DNA from 4 places in the Mesorhizobium sp. A623 genome. Region 3 is predicted to be linked to each of the others. Evidence: predicted binding sites of a transcription regulator. Region 3 holds the regulator's gene; each other region holds the start of a gene.

Region 1 (4,627 bases), on a different contig from region 3:
CCCCTCCGACACCAGCCGGATCAGGCCGATATCGCCGGTCGCGCCGACATGGGTGCCGCCGCACAGTTCCACTGAATAGGGCTTTCCCGCCTTTTCGCCGAGAATCGCCGTGCCCATCGACACGGCGCGGACCTCGTCGCCGTATTTTTCGCCGAACAGCGCCATCGCACCCTCGGCGATGGCGTCGTCCACGCTCATCAAACGGGTGGTGACAGGACTGTTTTGGACAACGATGGCGTTGGCCATGGCCTCGACCCGCTCCAGTTCCTCAGCGGAAATCGGCTTTGGATGGGAAAAATCGAAGCGCAGCCGCTCGGGTGCTACCAGCGAGCCCTTTTGCGCGACATGGGTGCCGAGCACCTCGCGCAACGCCTCGTGGACCAGATGCGTGGCTGAATGGTTGGCGCGCAGCAGTGTACGGCGGGCATGATCGACCTTGAGTTCGACCGCAGCGCCGGTCTTGACCGTGCCCTTGGCGACCTTGCCGAAATGCACGAACAGGCCGTCGCCCTTCTTCTGCGTGTCGGTGATCTCGATGACGAAACCCTCGCCGGAGATAGTGCCGGCATCGCCCATCTGCCCGCCGGACTCGCCGTAGAACGGTGTCTGGTTGACGACGACGGCGATCGCGTCGCCCGTGACCGCGCTATCGACGACAGCGCCGTCCTTGACCAGCGCCTCGACGATGCCTTCGGCCTGCTCGGTGGCGTAGCCCAGGAATTCGGTCGCGCCGGCCTTTTCACGCGCGCCGAACCAGACGGCCTCCGTCGCCGCCTCGCCGGAGCCGGACCAGTGCGCCCGCGCCTCGGCCTTCTGGCGCGCCATGGCGGCGTCAAAGCCTTCGATGTCGACGGAAACGCCGCGCTGGCGCAACGCATCCTGAGTGAGATCAAGCGGGAAGCCATAGGTGTCGTAGAGCTTGAACGCCGTCTCGCCGTTGAGACGGCCGCCGCTGGACATGCCCTCGGTCGCCTCGTTGAGCAGGCCAAGGCCGCGCGCCAACGTCTTGCGAAAGCGCTTCTCTTCAAGCTTCAGCGTCTCGGCAATCAGCGCCTCGCCGCGCACCAATTCGGGATAGGCCTGGCCCATTTCGCGCACCAGCGCCGGCACCAGCCGCCACATCAGCGGATCGGCAGCCCCCAGCAATTGCGCATGGCGCATGGCGCGGCGCATGATGCGGCGAAGCACATAACCGCGCCCTTCGTTCGACGGCAGGACGCCATCGGCGATGAGAAAGCTGGACGCGCGCAGATGATCGGCAATGACGCGGTGGCTGGCGCGGTTGGCGCCTTCGGCCTTCACGCCGGTCGCCTCTTCCGAGGCACGGATCAGCGCCTTGAACAGGTCGATGTCGTAGTTGTCGTGAACGCCCTGCATGACGGCGGCGACACGCTCCAGCCCCATGCCGGTGTCGATGGACGGGCGGGGAAGCTCCACGCGCTCGGTCTTCGTCAGTTGCTCGAACTGCATGAAGACGAGATTCCAGATCTCGATGAAGCGGTCGCCGTCCTCATCGGGACTGCCGGGAGGGCCACCTGGAATGTGATCACCATGGTCGAAAAAAATCTCCGAGCAGGGACCGCAAGGGCCGGTATCGCCCATCGCCCAGAAATTGTCGCTGGTAGCGATGCGGATTATTTTCTCGTCGGGCAGCCCGGCGATCTTCTTCCAGAACCCGGCGGCCGCATCGTCGGTATGATAAACCGTCACCAGCAGGCGGTTGCGGTCGAGGCCAAATTCCTTGGTGATCAGGTTCCAGGCAAGCTCGATGGCGCGTTCCTTGAAATAGTCGCCGAACGAAAAGTTGCCGAGCATCTCGAAAAACGTGTGGTGGCGCGCCGTATAGCCGACATTGTCGAGGTCGTTGTGCTTGCCGCCGGCACGAACGCATTTCTGCGAGGTGGTGGCGCGCGAATAGGGCCGCGTCTCCAAGCCGGTGAAGACGTTCTTGAACTGCACCATGCCGGCATTGGTGAACATCAGGGTCGGATCGTTGCGCGGGACAAGCGGGCTCGAGGCCACGACCTCATGGCCCTGCCCGCGGAAATAGTCGAGGAATGCCGACCGGATTTCGTTCACGCCGCTCATCAATGCCGCCTTTTTCGAAAAATCGCCGCAAGTCGGCGGAAATGGACACCGGCCTTTTAACGGGCGCGCCGCACCCTGTCCAGAAACACAAGAAGCGAACCGAAGCCCGTGATGCGCCGGCGCAACCAACGATCCCGGGGCCGAAAAGCCAAAACCGCCGGTCGGGGGTCAGAACCCGGCGCCGGCGGCTTGAAACACTCAACTACTTTACACAACGTGGTACGCTGGAGCGCCGTTCCTGCGGCACGCCGGGCAGGATGCTACATCGCGCCGGCTTCGCCCTCGAAATCCTCGCCATCGTCCTTTTCGGGACCACCGTCTTCGAGGAATTTTTCCGCAATCAGGCCGGCATTCTGGCGGATCGCCAACTCGACCTCGCGCGCGGTATCGGGATTGTCGCGCAGGAAAATCTTTGCGTTCTCCCGGCCCTGGCCAAGCCGCTGCGAATTGTAGGAGAACCACGCGCCGGACTTTTCGACGATGCCCGCCTTGACGCCGAGATCGACAAGCTCGCCGGTCTTGGAAACGCCCTCGCCATACATGATGTCGAATTCCACCACCTTGAAGGGCGGCGCCAGCTTGTTCTTGACCACCTTGACGCGGGTCTGGTTGCCGACGACCTCGTCGCGGTCCTTGACCGAGCCGATGCGACGGATATCGAGGCGCACCGAGGCATAGAATTTCAGCGCGTTGCCGCCGGTGGTGGTTTCGGGCGAGCCGAACATGACACCGATCTTCATGCGGATCTGGTTGATGAAGATGACCATGGTGTTGGAGCGCGAGATGGAGGCAGTCAGCTTGCGCAGCGCCTGGCTCATCAGGCGGGCCTGGAGGCCGGGCAGCGAATCGCCCATCTCGCCCTCGATCTCGGCGCGCGGCGTCAGCGCCGCCACCGAATCGATCACCAGCACGTCGATGGCGCCCGAACGCACCAGCGTGTCGCAGATCTCCAGCGCCTGCTCGCCCGTATCGGGCTGCGAAATCAGCAGGTTTTCAAGATCGACGCCAAGCTTGCGGGCATAGACCGGATCAAGCGCATGTTCGGCGTCGACAAAGGCGCAGATACCGCCCTTTTTCTGGGCTTCGGCCACCGTGTGCAGCGCCAGCGTGGTCTTGCCCGAGCTTTCCGGGCCGTAAATTTCAACAATGCGGCCGCGCGGCAGACCGCCGACGCCTAGCGCGATGTCGAGGCCGAGCGAGCCTGTCGGCACCGTTTCGATCTCGACTACCTGCTCGTTTGCGCCCAGCCGCATGATCGAGCCCTTGCCGAACGCGCGTTCGATCTGCGACAGCGCCGCGTCCAGAGCCTTAGATTTATCCACCGCTTTGTCCTCTACCAGCCGCAAAGAATTCTGAGCCATGATACATCACCCCTTGGTCGTCAATGAAGGCCCGACAACGCCGTGAACCTGCCATGTATGTACTCTCTTTGTTCTCTTTTGACAAGAGAGGTCAACCAACTGTAAACATTGCATTATTCCAGTTTGTTCTATTTTTGTTTCCCAATGACCATATAGAATGCATCCCAACGGGCGGTTGCCGGGCGGTAGCGTGACGTTGCGAATCGCCTTGGCGGATTGCCCGGCCAGCCCAGGCAGTCTAGCCTTGGATGCGAATTTGAAAATGGAAATTGCGTGGCCGGTTCCTCTAAATCCTTTCACATCCTGGCGATAGGCGGTGCGCATATCGACCGGCGCGGCCAAGTCTCCGGCCCATACGTGCCGGCCGCCTCCAACCCCGGCAGGATGCGTGACGATGTCGGCGGCGGCGTCTTCAACGCGTTGCGCAATGCGGTGCAGCGCGGCGTTTTAGCCTCGCTGCTGTCCGTGCGCGGGGGCGATTCCGGGGCCGACAGCGTAGCGCAGGCGATTGCCGAGGCCGGCATCACGGATATTTCGGCGGTGTTTCTCGACCGCTCGACGCCAAGCTACACCGCGCTCATCGACCGCGACGGCGAGTTGATCGCCGGATTTGCCGACATGGAGCTTTATGAACTGGCGTTTCCGAAACAGATGAAGCGGGCCAAGGTGCGCGAAGCGATCGACGCTACCGACGCCGTGCTGTGCGACGCCAATCTGCCGGCGGCGGCTTTGGAACGGCTGGCGGACCTTGCGCAGGGCAAGCCCCTGTTCGCCATCGCCATTTCACCGGCCAAGGTGATGCGGTTCAGGCCGGTGATGGACCGACTGTCGCTCTTGTTCATGAACCGGCGCGAAACCGTCGCCCTCACCGGGTTGGATCGGAATGCGGATGAAGAAGCCGTCGTTGCGGGCTTGCGCAGGACTGGACTCAAGGCCGGCGTGATCACGTCTGGAAACGCACCGGTGCTGGCTTTTGACGAAGAGGATATCTTCACCATCGCGCCACCCGCGCCGCGCCATGTCGCCGACGTCACCGGGGCCGGCGATGCGCTGGCCGGCGCGACGGTGGCGGCGTTGCTGCGGGGGCTGACGCTGCACTGCGCCCTGCGCGAAGGCGTGGCAGCGGCGATCCTTGCCATCGAAAGCAACAATGCCGTACCGGACTTGACCGCAACCGC
Region 2 (4,627 bases), on a different contig from region 3:
GACGATCACCGTATTGCCGATATCGCGCAGATGTTTCAGCGTATCGAGCAGGCGGGCATTGTCGCGCTGGTGCAGGCCGATGGACGGTTCATCCAGCACGTAGAGCACTCCGGTCAGGCCGGAGCCGATCTGCGAGGCAAGCCGGATGCGCTGGCTCTCGCCACCGGAAAGCGTGCCGGAGTTCCGGGCAAGGGTCAGATAGTCGAGGCCGACATCGTTCAAAAAGCGCAGCCGTTCGCGGATTTCCTTGAGCACGCGCACCGCGATTTCGTTCTGCTTGTCGTTGAGCGCGGCAGGCAGGTCGGCAAACCACTGGTTGGCATTGCGGATCGACTGTTCCGTCACCTCGCCGATGTGCTTTCCGCCGATCTTCACGGCCAAAGCCTCGGGCTTCAGGCGATAACCCTTGCATGCGGGGCAGGGCGTCGCCGCCATGAAGCGCTCGATCTCCTCGCGCATCCAGGCGGATTCGGTTTCTTTCCAACGCCGTTCGAGGTTGGGGATCACACCCTCGAACGTCTTGGTCGTCTTGTAGGAACGCAGGCCGTCATCATACTGGAACGGAATCTCGACCGCGCCGGTGCCATGCAGGACGGCGTGCTTGGCCTCGTCGTCGAGGTCCTTGAATTTGTCGGCCAGTTTGAAGCCATAGACCTTGCCGAGCGCCTCCAGCGTCTGCGCGTAATAGGGCGAAGTCGATTTCGCCCATGGACTGACGGCGCCGGCGCGCAGCGAGACATTGTCGTCGGGCACTATCAGGTTCGCATCGACGGCGCGCTGGCTACCCAGACCGTCGCAGGTCGGGCAGGCACCGAATGGGTTGTTGAAGGAGAACAGCCGCGGCTCGATCTCCGGGATGGTGAACCCGGATACCGGGCAGGCGAATTTTTCGGAAAACAGAATGCGCTCATGCGTCTCGTTCTTCGATTTGTTGACCGAATCCTCGCCGGTCTGGCTGGCATCGAGCGGCTTGTCGGCAAATTCCGCGACACACAGTCCCTCTGCCAATTTCAGCGCCGTTTCGATGGAATCGGCCAGCCGCGTCGCGAGATCGCCACGCACGACGATGCGGTCGACCACCACGTCGAGATCGTGCTTGTATTTCTTGTCCAGCGCCGGCACGTCGGCGATTTCATAGAAGACGCCGTCGACCTTGACGCGCTGAAAGCCCTTCTTCTGAAGCTCCAGCAACTCCTTGCGATACTCGCCTTTGCGGCCGCGCACGATGGGCGCGAGGATGAACAGCCGCGTGCCTTCCTCCACCGCGAGTACGCGATCGACCATCTGCGAAACCGTCTGGCTCTCGATCGGCAGGCCGGTGGCCGGCGAATAGGGGACGCCGACGCGCGCGAACAGCAGGCGCATGTAGTCGTAGATTTCGGTGACGGTGCCGACCGTCGAGCGCGGGTTTTTCGAGGTGGTCTTCTGCTCGATGGAGATGGCGGGCGACAGGCCGTCGATCTGGTCGACATCCGGCTTCTGCATCATCTCCAGAAACTGGCGCGCATAGGCAGACAGGCTCTCGACATAGCGCCGCTGGCCTTCCGCATAGATCGTATCGAAAGCGAGCGACGATTTGCCGGACCCCGACACGCCGGTCATGACAATCAGAGAGTCACGCGGCAGGTCGATGTCGATGTTCTTCAGATTGTGTTCGCGCGCCCCGCGAATGGACAGATATTTATGGTCGGCCATCGCCGGTCGCCGCCTCAGGTCTGGAATTCATGGATCGGCGGGCTGCCGCCATCCCCTCATGTAGGTATATTCGCCGCCGCGTCGAGAGGCGCAGAACTTGCCACCCGCGTTTAAGCGTCTTTCGGGCCGGCGGGCAAGCATAAAGAACAAAGACTGAACAGGTTCCTGACAAATCTGGCAGGAGCCCGCCTTTCAGTTCCGCTTGCGATCACTTTTTCCATTTCGGGCATTCAAGGGTTGACGCTAACGGGAGAGGAGAGCACGATCTGGGCGTCAAGGAAGCATGTTGCCGTTGCGTGGCCTGGGAAGAAGGGCCCTCTGCGAGGCGCCGCAGATTGGCGGATGTGTGCTTCTAGCGACTGTGTTGAACGGACAGAAGGAGCGAGGCATGACTCCACCGGATAGTCCCAACAGGCTCCGCTGATGCCGGAGCCGCGGCAAATATTGCTGACAGGCTGACGTTCCTTGGCCTTCGTGCAATTTGCCGAACCCCCGAAAATCAGAGACTGCAGTCGGATCGACGGCTGACGCCGCGAAGCATCCGAATTACAAAGCCGGTAAAACCCTCCCGGCGAAAGTGGCTAGACGTCACAAAGGCCCCGGCCGTTCTGTGAAAGCAGCGGCGGGGCCGATTTGCATGGGGCTGCCGTGCGTGGACGCTGTCGGCTTAAGACGGCGTGTTGCGCCGGTCGGTTGCAAGCGCCTTAATGACGCGGGGACGATAGCGAACCGGCCCCGATATCCACAGTAATGCTGCCGCCTATTCGAACGTCCATATCGCCGATCTTGAACTGGTTGGGCGAGGCGTTGCGGTCTTGACCATCCGGTTCGGCAGGAAGGGGTCTGACGATGCTGTAGTCGCCACCAACGCCGGGAAGCGCGCTTTTTGCCGGGGTTTGGGGCGCGCCTCCGGCAAACGCCAGAGGGGCGGCGACGGCAGCGCAGGCCAAGGTGGCCAGATATAAGGAGAAGCGGTTCTGGAACATCTGGCGATCATACAGGGCCAGCGCGGAAACGGCTAGGCGGGACGCATTCCGATCCCAAGCTTGACATGAAAGGCGCGTCGATATAGAACATATAGAGAACAAAAACCTTGTGGGAAAAGAAGTGTCAGGGGCGGCGCAGTTATCCGCCAGCCTGTAAGGTGCGGTGAAGTTGGTTTCGGATGAGCGCGGAGAAGGTTTATGGCGGGTAGCGTCAACAAGGTCATTTTAGTGGGAAATCTGGGCGCGGACCCGGAGATTCGCCGGCTGAATTCCGGCGACGCGGTCGTCAATCTGCGCATCGCGACGTCGGAAAGCTGGCGCGACAAGAATTCCGGTGAGCGCAAGGAAAAGACCGAGTGGCACCAGGTCGTCATTTTCAACGACAATCTGGCCAAGGTCGCCGAGCAGTATCTGAAGAAGGGCATGAAAGTGTACCTTGAGGGCGCCCTGCAGACGCGCAAGTGGGAAAAGGACGGCGTGGAGCGATACTCGACGGAAGTGGTGCTGCAGAAATTCCGTGGTGAGCTGCAGATGCTCGATTCGCGAGGTCAGGGCGGCGAAGGTGGTCAGGTCGGTGGCTATTCGGGTGGCGACAGCAGCCGCGGCTCCGATTTCGGCCAGTCAGGTCCGAGCGACAATTCCAATCGTGGCGGCGGCAGGAGCGGCGGTGGCGGCTCGCGGGATCTGGACGACGAAATTCCGTTTTGAGAGGTGGTCACGCGCCGTTGTAAACTGGGATGATTTTTCTTCTAAAAGGCACGGAAACGGTGCCTTCAGGCTGCTGACAAACCGTTGGCGAACCCATGCCCGTCGGCCTTGTGCCGAGGATTTGCTTTCGTGAAGTTGTAGAGCCTTTTCCGTGCCCTTACGGGAGTGTCGGCAGATCCTCGGCGCAAGGCCGAGGATGACGCCAGGTGAACAGATGCCTTTGTCAATGAACTGAAGGCACTGGAAACAGTACCTTTTTCGTTGCGCGCTTACTGCTGAGCGGAAGCATCAAACTCGATCCACGAAAAGCCGTTCCTTGAAGAATGGCGCTACAGCGCGTCGCATCTGAATGGATTTATGCGGTGCGCTTCAAGCACTTGTTTCGATGCATGTCGTTGCCCTGAAACCGGTTCCCACTTTCGGGCGACATGCATTCGCGGGAAGACCGGTCGTTGAAGACCGGTCTTCCCCGAAATGCTGGCGGCAGTCGAAAAAACTAAGCCCGCACCCGCTCGCTTTTGGGATCATACATCGGCTTGAGCGAGGCTTCGGCCTCAAAACGCTCGCCGGCGATTTCGATCTCGTAGCTGGAGCCGAGAATATCGGCTTCGCTTTCGCCCTTGCAGGGCACATAGGCCATGCCGATCGCACCGCCGAGATGGTGGCCGTAATTGCCGGACGTGACACTGCCGACGATCTTTCCGTCGCGCAGCAGCGCCTCGTTGTGGAACAGCAGCGGTTCCGGGTCGGTCAGGCGGAACTGCACCATGCGCCGGTCTAGGCCGGCTTCCTTCTTGCGCAGCACGGCGTCGCGGCCGATGAAGTCGCCCTTGCCGGTTTTTACGGCAAAGCCGAGGCCGGCTTCCAGCACGTGGTCCTCGTCGGTGATATCGTGTCCGAAATGGCGGAACGCCTTTTCGATACGGCAGGAATCCAGCGTATGCAGGCCGCAGAGCTTCAGGTCGAAGGCGCGCCCGGCTTCCTCCAGCGCCTCGAAGACGTGGGCTGTCTGGTCGGTCGATACATAGAGTTCCCAGCCGAGTTCACCGACATAAGTGACGCGGTGGGCGCGGGCCAGTCCCATGCCGATCTCGATATTCTGGAATGTGCCGAAAGGGTTGTTCTCGTTGGAAAAATCGTTCGGGCTGACCTTCTGGATCAGCTCGCGCGAGCGCGGCCCCATCAGGCACAGCACGGATTCGGACGCCGTCACCTCGGTGATGACGACGAATTCGTCA
Region 3 (4,627 bases):
GGCAGGCGGCAAGGTGCCCGCGCGCCGCTCTGTCGCAGGCTTCTGTCACGCAAATTCCTGGCGGGAATGGGCGGTCTCGCGATGACGTCCATCATCGCCGGAGGCGCTACGACGCTTTATGCCATGTGGCATTTCCAGCGCGTCGCGCCGCTCAGCCTGTTTGCCAATCTGGCGGTGATGCCCATCGTCTCGGTCATCGTCATGCCGTTTGCCGTGCTTGCCGCGCTGGCCATGCCGTTCGGCGCGGATGGCCCCTTCCTCTATGTCATGGGCAGGGGGCTGGCCGCGATGATCGTCATATCCGACTGGATCGCGGCGCGCTCGCCCATCGACGCGGTCGGCCTCGTTTCCGTCCAGTCGGTGCTGTTCATCACCGGCGCGCTGGTCTTTGCCACGATGGCGACCACCTGGCTACGGCTTGCCGCACTACCCCTGGCGATTGCCGGTCTGCTGGCGGTGCCCATGGTGAAGACGCCGGACGTGCTGGTGTCGGAGGACGCTCGGCTTGTCGCCGTGTCGATCGGCGGAAGCGAACTGGCGGTCAACCGACCTCGACCCAACGCGTTCACCATCGACAATTGGCGCCGCGCGCTCAATGCCGAAACCGTCATTAAGCCGGAGATGGTCAAGGTTAAAACCTCAGGGGCCAAAACCCTCGAGTTCGACCTTGCCGACAGCATGGAACTACCGCCGGGAACGCCGTTCCTGTGCGCGCAAGGCCTGTGTGTCGCCCGTCACGAGGCCGGCGCGCTGGTTGCCCATGCGCAGGACGCCAAGGCGGCCAGACCCGCCTGCGCCTTCGCGAGCGTGATCATCATCGACGACGCGACCGCCTCCGACCCATGCCGCGATCCGCTGGTCACGGTGATCACCAAGCGCCAACTGGCTCGCTCCGGCAGCGTCGAGATATTCTTCAACCGGCAATCGGCAGCAGTACCGGCGGAAATCCGTTTCGCCGTCGAAGAACACTATCGGCCCTGGCACACGCAGCGGAAGTTTTCACGCGAGGCCCGCGGCTTGCCGCCTTATAAAAAGGTGGTTCGGACAAGAACCAAAACGACCGGTGTCACCACAGCGGGCGACGATTGAGCCCAACGCGGCGGCTGTCGAGCGATCTTGCTGGATTAAGTCAGCGTTTTGAACACGACGGCCGAGTAGCATTTGCCATGCCAGTTCAGGAAGGCCGTCGACTCAGTAACGTCGGATCAACCCGACCAGTTTGCCCTGCACCTTGACCCTGTCAGGTCCGAAGATGCGCGTTTCGTAGGCGGGATTGGCGGCTTCAAGCGCGATGGACGCGCCCTTGCGGCGAAACCGCTTCAACGTGGCTTCTTCCTCATCGACGAGGGCGACGATAATTTCGCCGGGATTGGCGGTGTTGGCATTGCGGATGATGACCGTATCGCCGTCGAAGATGCCGGCCTCGATCATCGAATCGCCCTTCACCTCCAGCGCGTAGTGCTCACCGCCCATGATCATGTCCGGCGGAACCGAGATCGAATGCGTCTTGTGCTGGATGGCGTCGATCGGCACGCCGGCGGCGATGCGTCCCATGACCGGGATCGAGACATTGGCGGCGACATCGTCGTCATTGCCCGCGCTCTGCAGCCGAGAGTTCTTGCCTTGCCCGCCCGAATTGCCCTGGCCCGAACCATTCTGACCCTGGCCGCCCTGAATGACGCTGGGCGAAAATTTGCGCGCCCCGTTGAAACTGGGCGTCAGCGATTCCGGCATGCGCAAGACTTCGAGAGCACGTGCGCGGTTGGGAAGCCGCCGGATGAAGCCGCGTTCCTCCAGTGCGGTAATCAGGCGATGAATCCCCGACTTCGAGGCAAGATCGAGCGCATCCTTCATCTCGTCGAAGGAGGGCGGAACGCCGCTCTCCTTCAGCCTTTCGTTGATGAAGAGAAGCAGTTCGTGTTGCTTGCGCGTCAGCATGGCGGCCCCCGGCGGTCCGATATGGAATCGGAAAAACAAAACCAGAACAAACAGTATCTGTTCCAGTTGTGTTCCGCAACCATTTAAAGTTTAATGAATGTGTTGACGATTTGTTCAGCGTAACATCAGCACGCGGCAGGCGTCGCCGGCCTGCGCGGCAGGCGCAAAGGGTTCGCGCACGATCAGGCCGCCCGCTTCAGTCATTCTTCGCAGCATCGACGAATCCTGAACACCGAACGGCGTCGCCACCAGCGCGCCTGTATCGTCGCGCACCGCCGCGCGAACATAGTCCTGGCGCAGATCGTTGGCCGGCATGGGTGCGCCGAGAAGCGCCTCGCGCAGGTCGGGGCGGTAGGCGCGGCCGCCAAGGCGCGCAAGCAGCGGCTTGAGGAAAAGCTGAGAGCACACCAGGCTGGCGACTGGGTTGCCGGGCAGGCCGATGCAGCGGACATTGTCCAGCCGACCCGACATCAGCGGCTTGCCGGGGCGCATCGCCACCTTCCAGAAGTCCAGCACCATGCCCTCCTCGGCAAGCACGTCGTGGACGAGATCGTGGTCGCCGACGGAAGCCCCCCCCAGCGTGACGATGACATCGGCACCGGCTGCCACGGCCTGCCGCACCAGCGCGGCGATGGCCTCCCTGCGGTCCGCCGCAATGCCGAGATCGAGCGCGCGCGCGCCGACCGAATGTGCGGTTGCAGCGACCCCGTAGGCGTTGGACGAGATGATCTGGCCGGGGCCGAGCACGCTGCCCGGTGCGCGCAATTCGTCGCCGGTGGCGATGATGGCGACCAGCGGCCTCCGCACCACGCTCACGCTTGGATGATTGGCGGAGGCCGCGAGCGAAAGGGCCGCCGGATCGAGCAGGCGGCCGGCCTCCAGAAGAACGTCACCGGTAACGAAATCGAGGCCGGCGCGGCGGATGTTGCGGCCCTTGTCCGTCGGCTCCAGCACCTCGACGGTCGCGTTGCCCAGATCGTGGACGTTTTCCTGGATGACGATGGTGTCTGCGCCTTCGGGTAGCGGCGCGCCAGTGAAGATGCGCACGGCCTGGCCCGCGTTAACGCTGCCGGCAAAGCTGCGACCGGCCGGCGCCGTGCCGATCACCGACAGCCGTGCGGGCAGGGTGGCGATATCGGCGAAACGCACCGCATAGCCGTCCATGGCGGATGCGTCGAAGGGCGGCTGGGTGCGCAGCGCCACGATCGGCTCGGCCAGCACGCGGTCCATCGCCTCGAGCAGGGGGACACTTTCGCCGGCCAGCGGCTCTGCGCCGGCCAACAGGCGTTCAAGCGCTTCGGAAACCGGGATCAGCGCCATTTCACGCTTCCGCTTGATAGTGACCGGATTTGCCGCCAATCTTTTCCACCAGCCGGATGCCGGAAATCACCATGGCGCGGTCGACCGCCTTGGCCATGTCGTAGATGGTCAGGCAGGCGACGGAAGCGGCGGTCAGCGCCTCCATCTCGACGCCGGTCTTGGCGGTGACGCGGGCCAGCGCGGTAATTTTAAGGCCGGGCAAAGCATGATCCGGTTCGATGTCGACCGACACTTTGGTCAAAAGCAGCGGATGGCAGAGCGGGATTAGTTCGTGCGTCTTCTTGGCGGCCATGATGCCGGCAATGCGCGCGGTGCCGAGCACGTCGCCCTTCTTGGCGTTGCCGGCGAGGATCATCGCCAGCGTTTCGGGCAGCATGGTCACGAACCCCTCGGCAATCGCCGTGCGGGTAGTCTCGGCCTTGTCGCCGACATCGACCATATGCGCCTCGCCCTGCGCACCGAGATGGGTGAGGCGGCTAGACATGTTCCGCGGCGGTGGCCGCCCCGGTCAGCAGCAGCCGTGTCGCCTGCGCCACATCTTCCTGCCGCATCAGGCTTTCGCCAATCAGGAACGTGCCGATATGGCTCTTTTCCAGCCGCTTGCAGTCTTCGTGCGAAAAAATACCGCTCTCGCTGACCAGAAGCCGGCCCACTGGGACCATCGAGGCCAGCCGCTCGGACACGTCCAGGCTGGTTTCGAACGTGCGCAGATTGCGGTTGTTGATGCCGATCAGCCGCGATTCGAGCTTTAGCGCGCGTTCCAGTTCGGCCTCGTCATGCACCTCGATCAGCGCGTCCATGCCCAGCGCGAAGGCGGTGTCTTCCAGTTCTCGCGCCATGGCGTCATCGACGCTGGCCATGATGATGAGGATGGCATCCGCGCCCCAGGCGCGCGCCTCATAAACTTGATAGGGATCGAACAGGAAGTCCTTGCGCAAAGCGGGCAGGGCGACTGCCGCCCGCGCACCGGTCAGAAATTCCGGCGCACCCTGGAAGGACGGCCCATCAGTCAGCACGGAAAGGCAGGCAGCGCCGCCCGTCTCGTAGGCTTTCGCCAGCACCGGCGGGTCGAAATCGGCCCGGATCAGACCTTTTGAGGGGCTTGCCTTCTTGATCTCGGCAATCAGGCCGAATTTTTTGGCGCTCCGCTTGGCTTCCAGTGCCGCCAGAAAGCCGCGCGGCGCGTCAGCATCGGCGGCGCGCGCCTTAATCTCGGCCAGCGGCGTGCGGGCCTTGGCGGCGGCGATCTCGTCGCGCTTGTAGGCTTCGATCTTGCGCAGGATATCGGCCATGGCTCTATTCGTTCGATACTTTCACAAGCGCGTCGAGCATGGCAAGCGCGCGGCCGCTGTCGATCGTCTGGGCGGCG
Region 4 (4,627 bases), on a different contig from region 3:
CGCCGGGAAATTGCGACAGGCCGCGAATATGGTTGTGGACCTCATCGGCCGGAAGCGTCCAATTGACGCGGGTTTCCGCTTTATCGATCTTTCTGGCGTAGGTCACCCCTTCGGCCGCTTGAGGCGCAAAGCCGAGTTCGCCCGCTTCCAGCCGCGCCACCGCCTCGGCCATCAACCCTGCGGCGCGATCCATCAAGGCGTCGTGCAGCGCGCTGGCGGTCATGTCCGGGCCGATCGCGACCTTGTCGACCATCGCCACCGGTCCGGTATCCAGGCCGGCCTCCATCTTCATTACCATCATGCCGGTTTCCGTGTCGCCAGCCATGATGGCGCGCTGGATGGGGGCGGCACCGCGCCAGCGCGGCAAAAGCGAGGCATGCCCATTGAGGCAACCAAGGCGCGGCGCATCGAGGATTGCCTGCGGCAAGAGCAGCCCGTAGGCGACGACCACGCCAAGGTCGGCATTCAAGGCATGAAAAGCCGCCTGCTCGGCCTCGGCCTTCAGCGATGTCGGCGTTCGCACCTCCAGCCCCAACCGCTCGGCTTCGCGCTGGATGGGCGACGGCTTCAATTCCAGCCCGCGGCGGCCCGCTGCGCGCGGCGGCTGCGTATAGACGGCGACGATCTCATGCCCGGCCTGCGCCAGCGCACGGAGCGTCGGCACGGAGAAATCCGGCGTGCCCATGAAGACGATGCGGAGCGGCATTTTTATGCCCTCAGCTTGCCCGGTTGCTGTTCCTTGGCGATCTTCTTGAACCGGCGGATGACAATATCGCGCTTGAGCTTGGAAATATGGTCGATGAACAGGACGCCGTCGAGGTGGTCGATCTCATGCTGCAGGCAGGTCGCCATCAAGCCTTCCGCCTCGATCTCCTGGCTGGCGCCACTGCGGTCGAGATATTTCACCCGCACCGACGCCGGGCGCTCGACCTCGGCGTAATAATCCGGGATCGACAAACAACCCTCTTCGTAGACCGAGCGGTCGTCGGTGCGAGCCAGAATTTCGGGGTTGATGAAGACGTGCGGCGCGGGGTCGTCGCCTTCCTTGGCGAGGTCGATGACCAGCACGCGCAGCGGCTCGCCCACCTGGATTGCCGCAAGGCCGATGCCCGGCGCGTCGTACATCGTCTCCAGCATATCGTCGGCCAGTTTGCGCAACGGCGCGTCGACCCGTTCGACGGGTTTGGAAACCTGACGCAGGACCGGATCGGGCAGGATGATGAGCGGCTTTATCGACATTCGCCTCACCTAAGACCTCACACAAACAGCGTCAACGCCCGCAAGCTTATTGTTCACGTTTTGATCTGACGCGATCGGTCGAATCGGCTATGCTGTCCCCATGAATGAGACAAGTGCTGCCTTTTCCGAACCGATAATCCGGCTCGGCGCGACGACGATTACGCTTGGCCAGATGCTGGTTTTTGGCGGCGTCGTATTTTTTCTTCTACTTGCGGCGCTTGTGATCGCCCTGTGGCGCTCGGCCAAGGCGCGTGCGGCTGCGGCCGCTGAGGCTGCCGAGCACGCCCGCGACGCGGAAGCCCGCATGGCCGGCATCCTGCAATCCCAGGCCGAGATGCAGGGGCGCATGGGGGCCATCGCCGACGTATTTGGCGCACGCCAGGCCGAACTGACACAATCCATCGGGCAACGTCTGGACGCCATGACCGGGCGGCTCGGCCAAACGATGACCGAACAGACGAAATCCACCCATGAGAGCCTTGCCCGGTTGCAGGAGCGGCTTGCCGTCATCGATACCGCGCAAAACAACATCCAGTCGCTGGCCGGCCAGGTGGTGCAGTTGCAGGCGATCCTGTCCAACAAGCAGACGCGCGGCGCGTTCGGACAATCGCGCATGGAGGCGATCGTCGCCGACGGCCTGCCGATGGGGTCGTTCGAGTTCCAGGCGACGCTGTCCAACGGCAGCCGGCCCGATTGCCTGATAAAAATGCCGAACGGCGCGCCGGCGCTCGCCATCGACGCGAAATTTCCGCTGGAAGCGTGGAACGCCATTCGCGCGGCCGACGGTCCGGACCTGCAGAAGGTCGCGGCGCAGGCGTTCCGGCGCGACATCGAAGTGCATGTTCGCGATATTTCGGAAAAATACCTGATCCAGGGCGAGACGCAGGACACGGCCTTCATGTTCGTACCCTCGGAATCGGTCTTTGCCGAGATCCACGAGAATTTCGAGGCCATCGTCCACAAGGCGCACCGTGCCCGCATCGTCATCGTCTCGCCCTCGCTGCTGATGCTGTCGATCCAGGTCATCCAGGCGATCCTCAAGGATGCGCGGATGCGCGAACAGGCGCATCTGATCCAGGGCGAGGTAATCCGGCTGATGGAGGATGTGGCGCGCGTCGACGAGCGCGTGCGCAAGCTGCAAACGCATTTCGGCCAGTCCGCCAGGGATATCGAGGACATTCTGGTCTCGACGTCGAAGGTTACGAAGCGCGGCCAGAAGATCGAGGCGCTGGAATTCGGCACTCCGCCCGATGACGCGAAGGAGGATACCGACGCGCCGCCGCCCAAGCCGGCCATGCGGGCCGCCGATTCGAAGACCGGGCAGCTTCGCCTGAGAGTGGTCGAGGGCGAAGACTGACCCGTCCAAGGATCAAGTGCGGCCGCCCAAGGGGTGCCCGAATGTGCGAGTCTGGCCGTTCCGCGCCCGATTCAACCCGAAAAAGGGTGTATTTTCACGGCAACACCCCGGAATTTCATGCCAGTTATGCGGTATTGTCGCTTGAATTCTCGCATTCCGCGCGTATGTAAGCGACGCGAATTGACTTCAAGGAAGTGGACTTGGCTATCTATAGGGAAAAAGACGTTTTCGAGCGGCGTAATGCTGCAAACGAGGCAAAAAAGGCGCTTCTGGAGCGCTTCAAGGCAAAACCGGCGGCGGATGATCCCGCAGTGCTGGCGCGGCAGGCGGAACGCAAGGCCATTTTGGAAGCCCGCACGATACGCGAAGCCGAAAAGGCAAGGCTGAAGCAGGAAAAACTGGCACGCGAGGCGGCAGAGAAAGCCGAACGCGAGGCTGCGGCGGAAACGGCGCGGATCGCTGCGGAAGAAGAAGCGCAGGCCGAAGCCAAGCTTCGCGAGGCAGAAGAGACCGAGCGTATCGCTCGCCTCCTGTCGGACGACGCGGAACGCAAGGCCAAGCGCGATGCACGCTACGCAGCGCGCAAGCAGCGTGGCGGGCGGACGCCTCCAGGCTTTACGGCGCGCTGACGCATCCGGCTCCGGCCGTAAGCATCCAAATTGAAAAACCGGCATGCCCTCGCGGCAATGCCGGTTTTTGGCGTTTCGCCGATTTTCAATGCATGTCGCCTGAAAGTGGGAACCGGTTTCGGGGCAACGACATGCATCAAAACAAGGGCTTGAAACGCACCGCATGGTCCCATTCAGGTGTGACGCGTTGTAGCCGCCGATTTTTGGCTTCACATGTTTCAAGAGCATCGGACCGAAAAACCTGGTCCGGTATTCGGTTGTTCCGATGCTCTGTGAAAACGTCAGGCCGCCAGTTTCAACCCAAGGATGCCGCAAACGATCAGCGCGATGCAGCCAAGCCTGATTGCAGTCGCCGGCTCGCCCAGCAGCCAGATGCCGAGCAGTGCCGTTCCCACGGTGCCGACCCCGGTCCACACGGCATAGCCCGTTCCGACCGGCAGCGTCTTCAGCGCGAGGCCGAGCATGGCCATGCTGATAATCATCGATACTACGGTAAGGAACGTCGGCAGCGGTCGGGTAAAACCGTCCGTGTATTTCAAGCCGATTGCCCAGCCGATTTCAAACAGGCCGGCAATAAGCAGAATGGTCCACGCCATCGAAGAACTCCGTCGATTTGGCGGGTCGTCCCGGCTGACTGTTCATAAGACCGCAGGGTCGTCCCTGCAGGAATAGCAAATCGGATCGGCAGTCGCACCAGCGCCGACGCACGATCGAAATCTCGACTAGTTCAGGATAGCGAAAATCGCCGCCGACAACCCGTTCCCTGGGCGGTGGATCGTGCGCTATTTGTCCTTCAGCCGCGTCGCCTTGACCGGCGGCGCTTTCAGCGCCGGTTCTGGCGCCGGCTTCTTGGCATCCTTCTTCGGTTTGCGGGCTTCCTTGCCTGCCTTCATCGCACCTTTGGCCATGATTCGCTCCTGCGGTTGGCTAGATTGGATAGAACCAATAGTTTGACGCGTCCGCAAGGCCCATGAAAAGCCGAGCGATGAAAAACTGGGCGCTTCCAGCGGCGGCACTATGTAGCGTTGATCTGCTTTCATGGAGTGACAATGGCGGCACATAGCGGGTCAAAAGTCGTTATCTACGCGGCGCTTGTGGGCAATCTGGCCATCGCGCTGACAAAATTCGCCGCCGCTTTCTTTACCGGCAGTTCGGCGATGCTTTCGGAAGGCGTGCACTCGCTGGTCGACACCGGCAATGGCGGCCTGCTGCTCTATGGCATGCACCGCGCAGCCCGGCCCGCAGACCGCATGCATCCGCTCGGTCACGGCCGCGAGCTCTATTTCTGGAGCTTTATCGTAGCACTTCTGGTTTTCGCGCTGGGTGCGGGGGTCTCTTTCTACGAAGGCGTCACCCACATCATGACGCCCGAACCGGTCTCCAATCCCAAGGTGAACTATAT

Evidence for each region. Region 3 encodes LexA, which represses DNA repair genes until DNA is damaged. Its sites were predicted from a motif close to TGTTCNNNNTGTGTTCNG; they were not measured.
Region 1: a site for LexA is predicted at 3,574-3,591, ahead of recA (recombinase RecA). Genes of this name have one in related genera too.
Region 2: a site for LexA is predicted at 2,765-2,782, ahead of ssb (single-stranded DNA-binding protein). Genes of this name have one in related genera too.
Region 4: a site for LexA is predicted at 1,290-1,307, ahead of ACX3P1_RS14280 (DNA recombination protein RmuC). Genes of this name have one in related genera too.

What each region holds. Positions count from the first base shown of each region.
Region 1 covers NZ_JBTMXB010000009.1:109,896-114,522, reverse strand. Annotated here, with positions in the region: gene alaS (alanine--tRNA ligase) at 1-2,088, opposite strand, end outside; gene recA (recombinase RecA) at 2,349-3,449, opposite strand; gene ACX3P1_RS11750 (carbohydrate kinase family protein) at 3,723-4,627, shown strand, end outside.
Region 2 covers NZ_JBTMXB010000003.1:228,920-233,546, reverse strand. Annotated here, with positions in the region: gene uvrA (excinuclease ABC subunit UvrA) at 1-1,695, opposite strand, end outside; gene ACX3P1_RS05040 (hypothetical protein) at 2,400-2,681, opposite strand; gene ssb (single-stranded DNA-binding protein) at 2,880-3,389, shown strand; gene ACX3P1_RS05030 (GcvT family protein) at 3,886-4,627, opposite strand, start outside.
Region 3 covers NZ_JBTMXB010000004.1:125,609-130,235, forward strand. Annotated here, with positions in the region: gene ACX3P1_RS06225 (ComEC/Rec2 family competence protein) at 1-85, shown strand, start outside; gene ACX3P1_RS06230 (ComEC/Rec2 family competence protein) at 82-1,089, shown strand; gene lexA (transcriptional repressor LexA) at 1,192-1,938, opposite strand; gene ACX3P1_RS06240 (molybdopterin molybdotransferase MoeA) at 2,053-3,258, opposite strand; gene moaC (cyclic pyranopterin monophosphate synthase MoaC) at 3,260-3,742, opposite strand; gene trpC (indole-3-glycerol phosphate synthase TrpC) at 3,735-4,550, opposite strand; gene trpD (anthranilate phosphoribosyltransferase) at 4,555-4,627, opposite strand, start outside.
Region 4 covers NZ_JBTMXB010000012.1:33,131-37,757, forward strand. Annotated here, with positions in the region: gene fmt (methionyl-tRNA formyltransferase) at 1-706, opposite strand, end outside; gene def (peptide deformylase) at 709-1,239, opposite strand; gene ACX3P1_RS14280 (DNA recombination protein RmuC) at 1,340-2,596, shown strand; gene ACX3P1_RS14285 (DUF6481 family protein) at 2,797-3,225, shown strand; gene sugE (quaternary ammonium compound efflux SMR transporter SugE) at 3,507-3,821, opposite strand; gene ACX3P1_RS14295 (hypothetical protein) at 4,008-4,265, opposite strand; gene ACX3P1_RS14300 (cation diffusion facilitator family transporter) at 4,275-4,627, shown strand, end outside.